One region of the Kitasatospora sp. NPDC050543 genome, then DNA from elsewhere that is predicted to be linked to it. Evidence: riboswitches for the same ligand, from Rfam matches in the RefSeq annotation. Region 1 holds a riboswitch; each other region holds the start of a gene.
The links. Region 1 has a riboswitch for cobalamin ahead of ACIBH3_RS00705 (ribonucleoside-diphosphate reductase subunit alpha). Riboswitches for the same ligand answer to the same signal wherever they lie in the genome.
Positions count from the first base shown of each region.

Region 2: it holds a riboswitch for cobalamin, as region 1 does, so the genes downstream of both, ACIBH3_RS27050 (hypothetical protein) here and ACIBH3_RS00705 (ribonucleoside-diphosphate reductase subunit alpha) in region 1, are expected to answer to the same signal.
Region 3: it holds a riboswitch for cobalamin, as region 1 does, so the genes downstream of both, ACIBH3_RS11810 (cobalamin biosynthesis protein) here and ACIBH3_RS00705 (ribonucleoside-diphosphate reductase subunit alpha) in region 1, are expected to answer to the same signal.
Region 4: it holds a riboswitch for cobalamin, as region 1 does, so the genes downstream of both, ACIBH3_RS27025 (prenyltransferase/squalene oxidase repeat-containing protein) here and ACIBH3_RS00705 (ribonucleoside-diphosphate reductase subunit alpha) in region 1, are expected to answer to the same signal.

Region 1 covers NZ_JBITGZ010000001.1:170,037-173,339, reverse strand. Annotated here, with positions in the region: gene ACIBH3_RS00705 (ribonucleoside-diphosphate reductase subunit alpha) at 1-1,673, opposite strand, end outside; cobalamin riboswitch at 1,842-1,983, opposite strand; gene ACIBH3_RS00700 (hypothetical protein) at 2,141-3,211, shown strand.
Region 2 covers NZ_JBITGZ010000026.1:79,356-82,658, forward strand. Annotated here, with positions in the region: gene ACIBH3_RS27040 (ABC transporter ATP-binding protein) at 1-221, shown strand, start outside; partial or broken gene ACIBH3_RS27045 (ECF transporter S component) at 218-1,045, shown strand; cobalamin riboswitch at 1,141-1,271, shown strand; gene ACIBH3_RS27050 (hypothetical protein) at 1,382-1,903, shown strand; partial or broken gene ACIBH3_RS27055 (hypothetical protein) at 1,903-2,010, shown strand; gene ACIBH3_RS27060 (hypothetical protein) at 2,023-2,442, shown strand; gene ACIBH3_RS27065 (flagellar hook-length control protein FliK) at 2,554-3,036, shown strand; gene ACIBH3_RS27070 (alpha/beta hydrolase) at 3,245-3,303, shown strand, end outside.
Region 3 covers NZ_JBITGZ010000007.1:234,124-237,426, reverse strand. Annotated here, with positions in the region: gene ACIBH3_RS11815 (helix-turn-helix domain-containing protein) at 90-779, opposite strand; cobalamin riboswitch at 1,203-1,390, shown strand; partial or broken gene ACIBH3_RS11810 (cobalamin biosynthesis protein) at 1,576-2,523, shown strand; gene ACIBH3_RS11805 (cobyric acid synthase) at 2,847-3,303, shown strand, end outside.
Region 4 covers NZ_JBITGZ010000026.1:72,264-75,566, forward strand. Annotated here, with positions in the region: gene ACIBH3_RS27015 (hypothetical protein) at 1-82, opposite strand, end outside; gene ACIBH3_RS27020 (alpha/beta fold hydrolase) at 296-1,258, shown strand; cobalamin riboswitch at 1,655-1,809, shown strand; gene ACIBH3_RS27025 (prenyltransferase/squalene oxidase repeat-containing protein) at 1,911-3,303, shown strand, end outside.

The sequences.
Region 1 (3,303 bases):
TCGTAGGCGACCAGCATGATGCGCTCGGCGATCAGCGTGGAGAGCTGCTTGGCCTCGGCGGAGTCGAAGTCGATCCGCAGCTTGAAGAAGACGTCCTGGAGGCCCATCACGCCCAGGCCCACCGGGCGCCAGCGCGAGTTGGAGGCGCCGGCCTCGGGGGTCGGGTAGAAGTTGATGTCCACCACGCGGTCGAGGAAGGTGACGGCGGTGCGCACGGTGGCGTCCAGCCGGTCCCAGTCCATCGCGCCCAGCAGGTCGGCGGGGGTGGCGCCGGGGGCCACGTGGGCGCCCAGGTTCACCGAGCCGAGGTTGCAGACCGCGGTCTCGGAGTCGTCCGTGACCTCCAGGATCTCCGTGCAGAGGTTGGAGGAGTGGACGGTCCGGCCGGGGACGGCGGTCTGGTTGGCGGCGCGGTTGGAGGCGTCCTTGAAGGTCATCCAGCCGTTGCCGGTCTGCGCCAGGGTGCGCATCATCCGGGCGTACAGGGTCTGCGCGGGGATGGTGCGCACGGCCTTGCCCTCGGCCTCGGCCTTCAGGTACGCGGCGTCGAAGTCGGCGCCCCACAGGTCGACCAGCTCGGGCACGTCGGCGGGGGAGAACAGCGACCAGTCGGTGCCCGCGTTGACGCGGCGCATGAACTCGTCCGGGATCCAGTGCGCGAGGTTCAGGTTGTGGGTACGCCGCGCCTCCTCACCGGTGTTGTCGCGCAGCTCCAGGAACTCCTCGACGTCCGCGTGCCAGGTCTCCAGGTAGACGCAGGCCGCGCCCTTGCGCCGGCCGCCCTGGTTGACGGCGGCGACCGAGGAGTCCAGGGTGCGCAGGAACGGCACGATGCCGTTGGACTTGCCGTTGGTGCCGCGGATCAGCGAGCCGCGCGAGCGGATGCGCGAGTAGGACAGGCCGATGCCGCCGGCGTGCTTGGAGAGCCGGGCGATCTGCGCGTAGCGCGAGTAGATCGAGTCCAGGTTGTCCAGCGGGGAGTCCAGCAGGTAGCAGCTGGACATCTGCGGGTGCTTGGTGCCCGAGTTGAAGAGCGTCGGCGAGGACGGCAGGTAGGAGAGCGCGCTCATCAGCGCGTACAGCTCGGCCACCTCGCGCACCGACTGCTCGTTGTCGCCGACCGCCAGGCCGGCTGCGACGCGGAGCAGGAAGTGCTGCGGGGTCTCGATGACCTTGCGGGTGATCGGGTGGCGCAGCAGGTAGCGGGACTGCACGGTGCGCAGGCCGAAGTACTCGAAGCGGTCGTCGCCGCGCTGGTCGATCAGCGCGTCCAGGGCGTCGGCGTGCTTGGCGACGAACGCGGCGGTGGTGTCGCCGATCAGGCCCTCGGCGTGGCCGACCGCGATCGAGGCGGCGAAGGACACCGCGCCCTGGCCGATCGCCTCGTCCGAGATCTCCAGTGCGAGCAGGCGGGCGGCCAGCTTGGAGTACTGCGGGTCCTCGGCGATCATCGAGGCCGCGGCCTCCACGGCGAGTCCGCGCAGCTCGGCGAAGTCGGAGCCGGCGTGCCGGCCGCGCAGTGCGGCGGCGGCGACGTGGCCGGGGTCGACCTCGGGGAGGTCGACGCTGCGGTCGGTGAGCAGCCGGAGGAGCGCCGCACCGGGGTCGGGCCGGTCGGCGGGGGCGGTGCTGGTGCCCTGGTTGGGCAGGGCGACTGAGGCAGCGATGGTCAAGGCGCTCTCTCCTGGCGGCGATCGGGCGGCGGACGACTCAAGATCACCGGACCGGTGCGGGCAGGGGAGCACGGCGCGTACGCCGGGAGGCGTCGCGCAACGGTGTCATCCCCCGGCCCGCCCGCGAGGTCCGGAAGTGTTTCCGTGCTTCAAGGCCTCTGCGGGGAAGCCGTGTGGCACGCCGTCGGCAGGTATTCGGACTCGCGGGGACGGCATCGGCCCCCCGCACACCGCTGCGGGGCAGTCCCGGACTCCCACCGGGTTCCCCTGCGTTCGACAGCAGGAGTGAGCATACATCTAGTGGTGCCACCCCGATGTTGCACCCACATGTTGTGCAGCGTGGCGTGTCGGGGTGATAACCGGCGGTGTGGGGGCGCGGGCCCGGCGGCCCCGGCGGGTCCGGATTTGGGAACGGATTGGTTACCGGTTGGGCCGCTCCCGATGGGCATGCCATACGATCTCGCCTCATGAGCGAGGGAACGGGCGTACCGGCCGAGTGGACGCGTCAGCCCGCACAGCCGGTGCAGGGTCAGCAGCCGGGGGCGGCGGGGCCGCTGCCGCAGGGTCAGCCGCCGCAGGGGCAGCCTCCCGTACCCCAGGCGCCGCAGCCCGCCCCTCCGGTGGCCGGGCAGGGCGGTCAGCAGCCTGCGCCGCCGCCGGTCGGGGGCTTCGGGCCGCCGCCGGTGCCGTACGGGCAGACGGCGCCGGGGCAGCAGGTCCCGCCGCAGCAGCAGATCCCGCCGACGGTGCCGCAGCCCGTCCAGCCGCAGCCGCAGCAGTGGCAGCCGGGCCCGCCCGCGCCGGCGCTGGGCGAGCCGGACTGGGCCGCGCTGGCGGACCGGCACGAGAGCGAGTCCCGTAAGCGCCGCAAGCTCTGGATCGGCGCCACGGCGCTGGCTCTGGTGCTGGTCGGCGGCGGGGTGGCGGCCGGCCTGATGATGACCGACAAGGGCGACAAGGGCGGCGACACCAAGCCGACCACCGCGGCCAGCAGCCCGGGCACGCCGTCCGCCGACCCGGTGACGTTCATCTCGGACGCCGGCACCGACAAGGCGCCGGTCGACCCCGCGGTGCTCTTCGCGGACCAGACCCGCACCATCGACGGGAAGGTCTGGACCCGCAAGGGCACCGGCATCACCACGCCGTGCTCCAAGGCCACCACCGGCGGTCTGGGCAAGGCGATCAGCGACGAGGCCTGCCGCTCACTCGTCCGGGCGACGTACGTCTCGGGCGACAGCGCCGTCACCATCGGGATCGCCGTCTTCGACAACAAGGCGACCGCCGACGTGGCCCTCGCCAAGCACATCGGTGCCATCCAGGGCCTGCCCGGTCAGGGCGTGGGCCCGTTCTGCACCGAGTCCGGCTGTTCGGAGACGCACGGCTACGTCGGGCGGTACGGCTACTTCACGGTGGCCGGCACGCTCAAGCAGGGCGCGGGCCTGGCGGACCCGCTGGCGGCGGCGGCCGCGCCCGCGCTCTCCGACTACGCCAAGGACGCCCTGCTGTCGAGGGCGAAGGGCACCGGCGCCGGACACTGAGCCGGTGTCATCCGGGGTGGGCGGTGGCGGTCCTGCCGGGCCGTCGGCCCGCCCGGCCCCGGGCCTGCCCGGTCCGGCTTCCAGGCGCCTCA
Region 2 (3,303 bases), on a different contig from region 1:
TGCTGCTCGTCACCCACGACGTGGAACTCGCCGCCGCGGCCGCCGACCGGGTGGCCGTGCTCGCCGACGGCGAGCTGGTCACCGATGAGGACACCGCCCCGGCGCTGGCCGCCTCACCCGCCTTCGCACCGCAGACCGCCAAGATCCTGGCCCCCGCGGAGCTGCTCACCGTCGACGAGGTCCGCGCCGTACTGCCCGGCCTGGAGGGAGAGCGCACATGAGCGCCCCGACCGACCACCCCGCGCACCGGCTGCACCTGGCGGCCAGTACCCCGGACCTTCCCCGGCTCGGCCCGCGCTCGGTCCTCGCGCTGCTGCTCGCCACCCTGGTCGGCATCGCGGGCTTCGGCTGGCCCTTCCTGGCCGACCGTGACTCCAAGGTGGCACACGAGGGCGACGCGCCCTGGCTGTTCGCCGCCCTCACCGTGCTGGTCCTCGCGGTGGTCCTCACCGCACTGCTGGACGGCGCCGCCGACGCCAAGGCCGTCGCCCTGCTCGGCGTACTGGCCGCCGTGGGCGCGGCGCTGCGCCCGCTGGGCGCGGGCACCGCCGGGCTGGAGCCGATGTTCGTCATCTTCATCCTGGGCGGGCGGGTGATGGGCCCGGCGTTCGGCTTCGCGCTCGGCAGCACCGCCATGTTCGCCTCCGCGCTGCTCACCTCCGGCATCGGCCCCTGGCTGCCGTTCCAGATGCTCACCGCCTCCTGGGTGGGCCTGGGCGCGGGCCTGCTGCCCCGGCGGGTGAGCGGGCGCCGGGAGGTCGCGATGCTCGCCGGCTACGCGGTCGTGGCGGGCTTCGGCTACGGGATCGTGATGAACCTGTGGTTCTGGCCGCTCAGCATCGACCCGGCCTCGGCGGTCGCCTACGACCCGCAGGCCGGGCCGCTCGGCAACCTGCACCGGTACGCGGCCTTCTACGCCACCACCTCGCTCGGCTGGGACCTCCCGCGCGGTGTGCTCAACGCCTCGCTCGTCCTGCTGGCCGGCCCCAGGCTGCTCCAGGCCCTGCGCCGGGCCATGGACCGGGCCGCCTTCGGAGCGCCGATCCGCATCCTGCGGACGGCGTCCCCCGAGCCCGCGGTGGTACCGGTTCCCGCCCACGGCAAGGGACTTGACGGTCCGCCGGTCGAACGGGATGATGAAGCGTCACAAATGATGACGAATCCGACAATGGGGGAAGTCCGGTCCAAATCCGGCGCTGACCCGCAACGGTAGGACCACCGACCCAGGTCGGCGGCGAGCCCGAATGCCCATCGCCGGAGTAGCGGTTCCCCCAATCCCGTCGCGGTCCGCGGGTCGGAGCCCCCGGGCATCTCCCCACGGCGCTGCCGGCCGCCAGGGGCAGCCCGGGCGCGCTGTGCCACGGGCCCGGAGAGGCCCACCATGCCCGTCCGTCACCGGACCACCACCCTGCTCGCCGCCGCCCTGGCCCTGACCGCGCTGCTGCCCGCCGCCACCGCGCAGGCCGCGCCCGCAGGCGCCGACGCCACCACCCACCGCCCCGACGCCGCGGCCGCCGGCTGGCTCGCCCGCCAGCTCGTCGACGGCGAGCACTTCGAGGCCACCTTCAACGGTGTGACCTACCCCGACCAGGGCCTCACCGTCGACGCCGTGCTGGCCCTCGCCGCCTCCCGCACCGGCGACCAGTACGCCACCAAGGCCACCACCTGGCTCGCCAAGCCGGAGTCCTCACCGGCTACCTCGGCGACGGCACCACCGAGGCGTACGCCGGCGCCACGGCCAAGCTCCTGCTCGCCGCCGAGGTCCGCGGCAGCGACCCGACCACCTTCGGCGGGGTCGACCTCCCCGCCCGGCTGCGCTCCCTGCAGAGCACCGGCGGACGCTTCTCCGACCGCTCCCAGTGGGGCGACTACAGCAACTCCTTCGGCCAGTCCCTCGCCCTGATAGCCCTCGACCGCACCCCGGGCGGCGCCCCCGCCGAGGCCGCCGACTTCCTCGCCGCCAGCCAGTGCCCCGACGGCGGCTACCCGCTCTCCTTCGGCCAGCCGACCTGCACCTCCGACGTGGACGCCACCGCCCTCGCCGCCCAGGCGCTGGCCGCCACCGGCCGTCAGGCCAAGGCCCAGGCCGGCCTCGGCTGGCTGACGGCCCACCAGGGCGCCGACGGCGGCTTCGCGGCCACCGGGGCCGCCACCGCCAACGCCAACAGCACCGGGCTCGCCGCGCAGGCCCTGCTCTCCGCCGGGCGCCTCGGCGCGGGCCTCAAGGCCTGGAGCTACCTCACCAAGCTCCAGCTCGGCTGCGCCGCCGCGCCCGCCGACCGCGGCGCGGTCGCGTACGACGGCACCGGCTTCAACGCGGCCACCGCGCCCCGGGCCACCACCCAGGCGGTGCTCGGCCTGGCCGGCACGGGCCTCGCCGAGCTGACCGCCCACGGTTCCCGCCCCGCCGCCCCGGCCCTCGCCTGCCCCAACGGCAGCTGACCACCCGGCAGCCGTACTACCCGTACTACCCGTACTACCCGTACCACCCGCGCCGCCTGCCCGACCCCTGCGCAGCCCCGCGCCCGAGCGACCTCACCGAAAGGCCCACCCGTGAGAGACACCCGCACCCCGACGCGCCGCCCGCTGCGCCGCACCCTCGGCTCGGCCGCCGCCGCTGCCGCCCTGACCGCCGGTCTGCTCGGCACCGCCGTCACCACGGCGCCCGCCGCCCAGGCCGCCGCCTGCACCGGCACCTCCGGCGTCACCGTCGTCGTCGACTTCACCGCCCTCGGCGGTGGCATCCAGACCGGCTGCGCCCCCGGCGACCCCGCCACCGGCCTCGCGGCCCTCACCGGCGCCGGCTTCGGCTACGCCTTCCACCCGCGCTTCCCCGGCATGGTGTGCCGGATCAACGCCCTGCCCAACCCGTGCAACGGCGCCCCGGCCACCGCCTACTGGTCGTACTGGCACGCCGCGCACGGTGGCGCCTGGTCCTACAGCACCTTCGGGGCGGGCAGCCACGACCCCGCCCCGGGCGATGTCGAGGGCTGGGCCTTCGGCGCGGGCGCCCAGCCGGGCATCACCGCCCCCTGACCGGCGTGCCCGCCCGCTGACCCGAGCCGCCCGCCGACCCGAGCGGCCCGGTGACCCGAGCCGTCCGTCCGGGCCCCGCACGCGAGCAGCGCGTGCGGGGCCCGGACGGGCACCCCACGGCCCCGCCCGCCGCGACTATCGCTGACGTCACATCGTCACCGTCCGTGGTGCGGCGGCGAAGGGGCGTACCAGCCAGTACAGTCGGGCCGTGGAGTTCCGAACAGACATCCTGGGCGCCCCCTACGAGGCCGCCGAACTGCCGCTCGC
Region 3 (3,303 bases), on a different contig from region 1:
GGGACGGGAGGCGGGGACGGGAGGTTGGGGGCGCGGGAAGCGGGCCGAGGCGGCGGGGGTTCGGGGGCAGGCAGGGAGAGGCGGGCGGATCAGACGGGGATGCCGGTGTCCTCGCGGGCCAGGAGCTCCCAGAAGCGCTCCGTGATCGGCTGGGTCGGCTGGGCCGGCTCCACCCGGGCCAGGGAGGAGGAGCCCCAGCTGCCCGCGCCCCAGTGGGAGGAGAGCTGGTACTCGCCCTGAATCACCGTCAGCACCTTCGACAGTGCCTCCCGGGGGACGGGGACGATCCGTCCTATCGCCCTGGCCTGCGCCTGCCAGCGTCCGTCGATGCACTGCCGGAGCCGCTGGTCCAGCTCCTCCCGGCGCCCCGTCACCGTGAGCAGGTCCCGCAGGGTCAGCCCCAGGGCCTGGGCGAGGGAGTACGTCTGCTCCTCGTCGCCGGTCCACCTGCCGGAGCTCTCGGCCTGCTCGTAGGTGCGGTCCGAGACGCCGATCCGGCGGGCGGCCTGCTCCTGGCTGAGCTCGCGGGCCACCCGGAAGTCGCGCAGGCTGGCGGGCCGGGCGCCCATCAGCTGCACGGCGGGGCACCACAGCGCGCGGGCGAGGGCGACGAACTCCTCCTCCGAGGGCCGGACCTCGCCGCTCTCCCAACCGAGGACGTGGGACGGCAGCAGTCGGACCCCGTGCGCGGCCATGCCCTCCGCCACCTGCTGGGGGGTCAGGCCCAGCCCGGCGCGGTGCGCCCTGGCCGCCGCGGGCGAGAAGGGCACCGGTGTCACGGGAGGCTGTCTGCGTCGCATGGGACACGACCGTACGGGCCCCGGCAGGCGTGTCCCCAGGCGCCGAACGCACGAAGCGCAGCAGGGGGCCTCACTGGGCGATTGTGCGATCCCATGAATCCCGATGGCGCGACGGTTGTTCTACTCGGAGGTAGCGACGGTTTCCGGCGCCGAGCACAAGCTACGCGAGTAGCTCATGCCCGACCTGCGTACCTGCCGGTCCGTCAGGCTTGGATGATCAACCGATTCCGGCACCGGCCGCCCACCCCGCGGGCCTGCGGTCCGCGCCACGCGCGGCCGGCCGCGGCGGCCGGCGCGCGTGCCCGGGCACGCGAGCCCGGGCACGCGAGCCCGGGCACGCGAGCCCGGGTGCACGCCCGGGTGACGTGTGACCAACCCCTCCGTGACCTTGGTTGACTCCCCCTCGAACCGCGTGATGGGATCCTTCAGCCATACGGAGGCATGTAGAGGAAGCCGGTGCGAATCCGGCGCGGTCCCGCCACTGTCACCGGGGAGCACGCTCGAAGCACGGCCACGGCGTACAGCTGGAAGGCCCGAGAGTGCGTCAGAACCCGGAAGCCAGGAGACTCTAGCCCCCGTGACGTCGATCCAGGGCGCGGACCCTGAGTGAGGACACGCACGCCATGCAGGCTGCCCGGGCCGCCCACCGGCCACCGCCGTACGCCCACGCCGGCCGCCCCGCCGTCCCCGCTGTCCCCGCTGTCCCCGTCCTCATCGGCCTCGCCTGCGTACCCCCGGCCGTTCCCGCAGCCGTCCCCGTTCCGCCGTGCGCCGGCTGACCCGCGGGGCCGCCTTCGCCCTGGGCGTCGTCGCCGGCCACCTCGCCGACGCCCGCTTCGCCGACCCCCGGCGCGGTCACCCGGTGGCCGCCTTCGGCAACGCGGCCGGGCGGCTGGAGAAGCTCCTCTGGCGTGACGCACGCGCGGCCGGGGCGGCGTACACGGCGGTCTGCGTCGGTGCCGTCGCCGCCGGCGCGGTGGCCGCCGAGCGGACGCTCGGACGCGGCGCCGCCGGCCGGGCCGCACTCGCCGCCGCCGCGACCTGGACGGTGCTCGGCGGCACCTCGCTCACCCGCGAGGCCCGCACCATCGGGCGGGCCCTGACAGCCGGTGACCTCACCGCGGCCCGCGAGCGGCTGCCGCACCTGTGCGGGCGGGACCCGAGCGCGCTGGACGAGCAGCAGATCGCCCGCGCGGTGGTGGAGTCGGTGGCCGAGAACACCGCCGACGCGGTGGTGAACGCCCTGGTCTGGGGCGCGTTCGCGGGTACGCCCGGGCTGCTGGCGTTCCGGGCCGTCAACACCCTGGACGCCATGGTCGGGCACCGCTCGGCGCGCTACCGGCGCTTCGGCTGGGCCTCCGCGCGGCTGGACGACGTGGCCGGCTGGCCCGGCGCCCGGCTCACCGCGCTGTTGACGGTGTGTGCCGCGCCGGAGCCCGGCACCGCCTGGCGGGTCTGGCACCGCGACGGCTCCGCCCACCCCAGCCCCAACGCGGGCCAGGCCGAGGCGGCCTTCGCCGGCGCGCTGGGCGTGCGTCTGGGCGGCACCCTGCGCTACGGCGAGCGGGTCGAGCACCGGCCCGTGCTCGGCGCCGAGCTGCGCCCGGTGACGGTGGACGACATCGAACGGGCCTGCCTGCTCTCCCGCCGGGTCGGCCTGCTGGCCCTGGCCGTCAGCGTCGCCGGGCACGGCACGCTGCGCCTGGCCGCCGCCTCGGCGCGAACGCTCGGCGTACCGCCGACGGGAGCGAGGGAAGCGACGGCAGCGGTGGCACCAGCGGCAGCAGCGGCCGGAGCACCCGCTCAGCCGGGCGCGCACGCCGCGCCCCGCCGGAGCACGGGCGCATCAGCCGGCTCGGCGGGCACCGCGCACACCGCCGCACCGGCCCCGCGCCGCGCCACCGCCGGCCGCGCCGCGGGCAACGCGGTATCACCGACCGGACACCCGGGTACGAGGCCCCTGGCCGTGGCCGCCCTGGCCATGACCACCCTGGCCGTGGCCGTACTGGCCCGGGCCGCCCGGGCCGCAGCGAATGAGGGAGACGTATGAGCGGGGCGCTGCTGGTCGCCGGGACCACCTCGGACGCCGGGAAGAGCGTGGTGACCGCCGGGATCTGCCGGTGGCTGGCCCGGCAGGGTGTCAGTGTCGCGCCGTTCAAGGCGCAGAACATGTCGCTCAACTCCTTCGTCACCGCCGACGGCGCCGAGATCGGCCGCGCCCAGGCGATGCAGGCACAGGCCGCCCGGGTCGAGCCCGAGGCCGCGATGAACCCGGTCCTGCTCAAGCCGGGGGCGAACGGCCGGAGCCAGGTGGTGCTGCTGGGCCGCGCGGTCGCCGAGGTCGGCGCGCTGGACTACCGCGAGCGCAAGCCCGTCCTGCTGGAGCGGGCGCTGGAGTGCCTGGCCGATCTGCGCGGCCGGTACGACGTGGTGGTCTGCGAGGGCGCCGGCTCGCCTGCCGAGATCAATCTGCGGGATCGCGACATCGCCAACATGGGCCTGG
Region 4 (3,303 bases), on a different contig from region 1:
TCTCGGTGATCCGGCCCGCGCGGATGTTCACCGTGATCGAGTGTCCGCAGTGGTCCCGGTGAAAGCTGTACGGGCGGCGCATGGCACCCTCCCTCTGGCGACGGTCCCTGCCAGTCTAGGACCGGCCCCGGCGGACCGCTGGCCGAGCCGAACCTTCGCGCGGCCCCGGCCCAGGGCGGTCCGCAGGCCCGACGGGCCCGCGCCGGCGGCGGCCTTCAACCGGGCCGCCGAATGAGGTAGACCTGACCCCGGGCCGCCGCCGACGGCCCGTGGCACGACTACCGAGGGAGCGTCAATGACCTTCATCTCGCACCGATTCGTCGAGACGGCCGGCGGTCTGAAGATGCACATCGCCGAGGCCGGCGCCGGCCCGCTGGTGCTTCTGCTGCACGGCTTCCCCGAGAGCTGGTACTCCTGGCGCCATCAGCTGACCGCGCTCGCCGAGGCCGGGTACCACGCCGTCGCACCGGACCAGCGCGGCTACGGCCGCACGGGCGGGCCGGAGGAGGTCGACCAGTACAGCATCCTGCACCTCACCGGCGACGTGATCAGCCTGGTGCACGCGCTCGGGGAGGAGCGGGCGGTGGTGGTCGGCCACGACTGGGGTGCTCCGGTCGCCTGGCACACCGCGATGCTGCGCCCGGACGTGGTGCGGGGTGTCGTCGGGCTCTCGGTGCCGCCGTTCCGCCGGGGCCCGCGCGCCTCGACCACGGTGCTGCGCGAACTGCTCGGCGACTCCTACTACATGCTCTACTTCCAGCAGCCGGACCTGCCCGAGGCCGAACTGGCCCGGGACATCCCGACGACGTTCCGGCGGCTGCTGGCCGGATCGGCCGTGCTCGGCGCGGACGCCCCGCCGCTGGTGCCGGAGGGCGGCGGCTTCCTCGACCTCTTCCGCGACCCGACCGCGCTGCCCGACTGGCTCACCGAGGAGGACATCGCCGTCTTCACGGCCGAGTTCGAGCCCAACGGCTTCACCCAGCCGCTGCACTGGTACCGCAACCTGGACCGCAACTGGGAGCTCACGGCGGCCTGGCACGCGGCCCGCATCACGCCGCCGGCGCTGCTGATCGTGGGGGAGAAGGACCTGGTGGTCTCCAGCCCGCACGCCAGGGCGGGGCTGGCCGAGCTGGCGGACTTCGTCCCCGGGCTGCGGGAGGTCCGCTGGCTGCCCGACTGCGGACACTGGACCCAGCAGGAGCGGCCGAAGGACGTCAACGAGGCCCTGGTCGGCTTCCTGGACAGCCTCGACGGCTGAACCCGCCGCCGTCGCCCGGCCGGCCCTCACGCCCGGGCCGGCCGGGCGACGAAGCCACACTGCCGGGGTCGATGCCCGGCGATCCGGCCGGTCACCGGATCCGTTGGCTTGCAAAAGGCCAGGCGGGAACGGGTGAGGCCGCAGCCCGCGCCCGGCGCACACGACAGCGCGCGCGGGCGGCCGACTCGCGCTACCGCCACTCCCGCAGGGCGGCGAGCCGCCGTGCCGCCGCCGTGCCGCGCGAACACCCGGACCCGCCGTCGGCCGGCCCGGTCCGCCGGACGGAAGGCGTCCGGACCCTGACGTCGGATCACCTCCCTTGTCCGGCGCCCCTGCGAGCGTGCCCGCCCGGCGACTGCACCCCAGGACGTGGGGCGTGTCACATAACGGCCGCCGGGATTGAGACCGGGGCCCGGCGGCAGTACCGTTCGACTCGCTCTGGCAGGGGAAGTCCGGTCGAATTCCGGCGCTGACCCGCAACGGTGGGCCGCGCGGCACCCAGGTGTCGTCCGCGGCGAGCCCGATCGCCTGCCCGGGTAACCGGCTCTCATCCGTCGTGGTCTACGGGACGATGCCTGGTGCTGACGCCGTTGCCGCCAGGCCGTGCGCGTCACCGCCGGGGTGCGTCCAGGAGACGCCCCCAGGAGTTCCCGTGCGCAGAACATCCCACATCGCCGCCGCCCTGCTGGTCGCCGCCGCGGCGGCCGCCGTCGCCGTGCCCACGGCACCGGCCTCCGCCCTGCCGTCCACCGCCGTGCCGGCCGACGCCGCCTCTGCGGCAGCCGGCTGGGCGGGCCGTCAACTCACCGGCGGCACCCACGTGGAGAGCCCGTTCGGGCCGGACTTCGGCCTCACCGCCGACCTGGTGCTGGCCCTGTCCGCCGTCGGCGCCGGGAAGGGCGAGAGCGCCGCGGCCACCGACTGGCTCGCCGCCAACGCCTCCTCGTACATCACGGGTGACACCCCGGGAGACGTGAGCGCCGGCTCCGCCGCCAAGCTCGCCCTGGTCGCCGAGACCCAGCACCGCGACCCGGCCGCGTTCGGACAGCTCGACCTGCTCGCCACGCTCGCCGGCCGCCTCCAGCCGAACGGCCGCTACACCGACCACTTCACCTTCGGCGGCGAGGAGGTCTCCGACTACTCCAACACCTTCTCGCAGTCCCTCGCGCTGCTCGCGCTGGAGCGCCGCGGCGCGCAGGCCGTCCCGCAGCCGGCGGTGGACTTCCTGCTCGCCAGCCAGTGCGCCGACGGCGGCTTCCCGGTCGCCTTCCCCGACAGGCCCGCCAACTGCGGCTCCGACGCGGACGGCACCGGCATCGTCGCCCAGGCGCTGCTGGCCGTCGGCCGGAAGGCCGAGGCGGAGAAGGCCCTCGGCTGGCTGGAGAGCCGGCAGGCTCCGGACGGCGGCTTCGGCGGCTCCGGCCCGACGGCCGCCTCCAACACCAACTCGACCGCGCTGGCCACCCAGGCGCTGCGGGCCGGCGGCCACGCCGGCGCCGCCGACAAGGGCGCGGCCTGGCTGCTCGCCCAGCAGATCGGCTGCACGGGCAAGGCGGAGGACCGGGGCGCGATCGGCTACCAGAAGCCCCTGGTGGACGGCGCGACGCTGCGGGCGACCGCGCAGGCGATCCCCGCGCTCGCCGGTGTCCCGCTCGCCGCGGTGGACGGCGCCGGCGCCGCAATCGGCCTGCCGACGCTCGGCTGCGCCGCACCGAGCCCGTCACCGACCGCCACCGCGACCGCGTCCGCGACCGCCACGGCCACTGCGACGGCCTCGGCGACCGCCACGGCCACTGCGACGGCCTCGGCCTCGGCGACGGCCTCGGCCACCCCGACTGCCGGCCCCTCCGCGCCGGCGACGGCGACCACCGCCCCTGGCACGCCCACCCCCGGCGTGCCCACCGTGACCGGCACGCCCGTACCGTCCGCGACCACCTCGCGCCCCGCTCCGCGCGGCCTGAGCGTGGGCAACGGCGGCGCCGGTGGCGCGGGCGACCTCGGTGGTACCGGCTACTCGGGCACGGACTACGCCGTCACCGCGACGG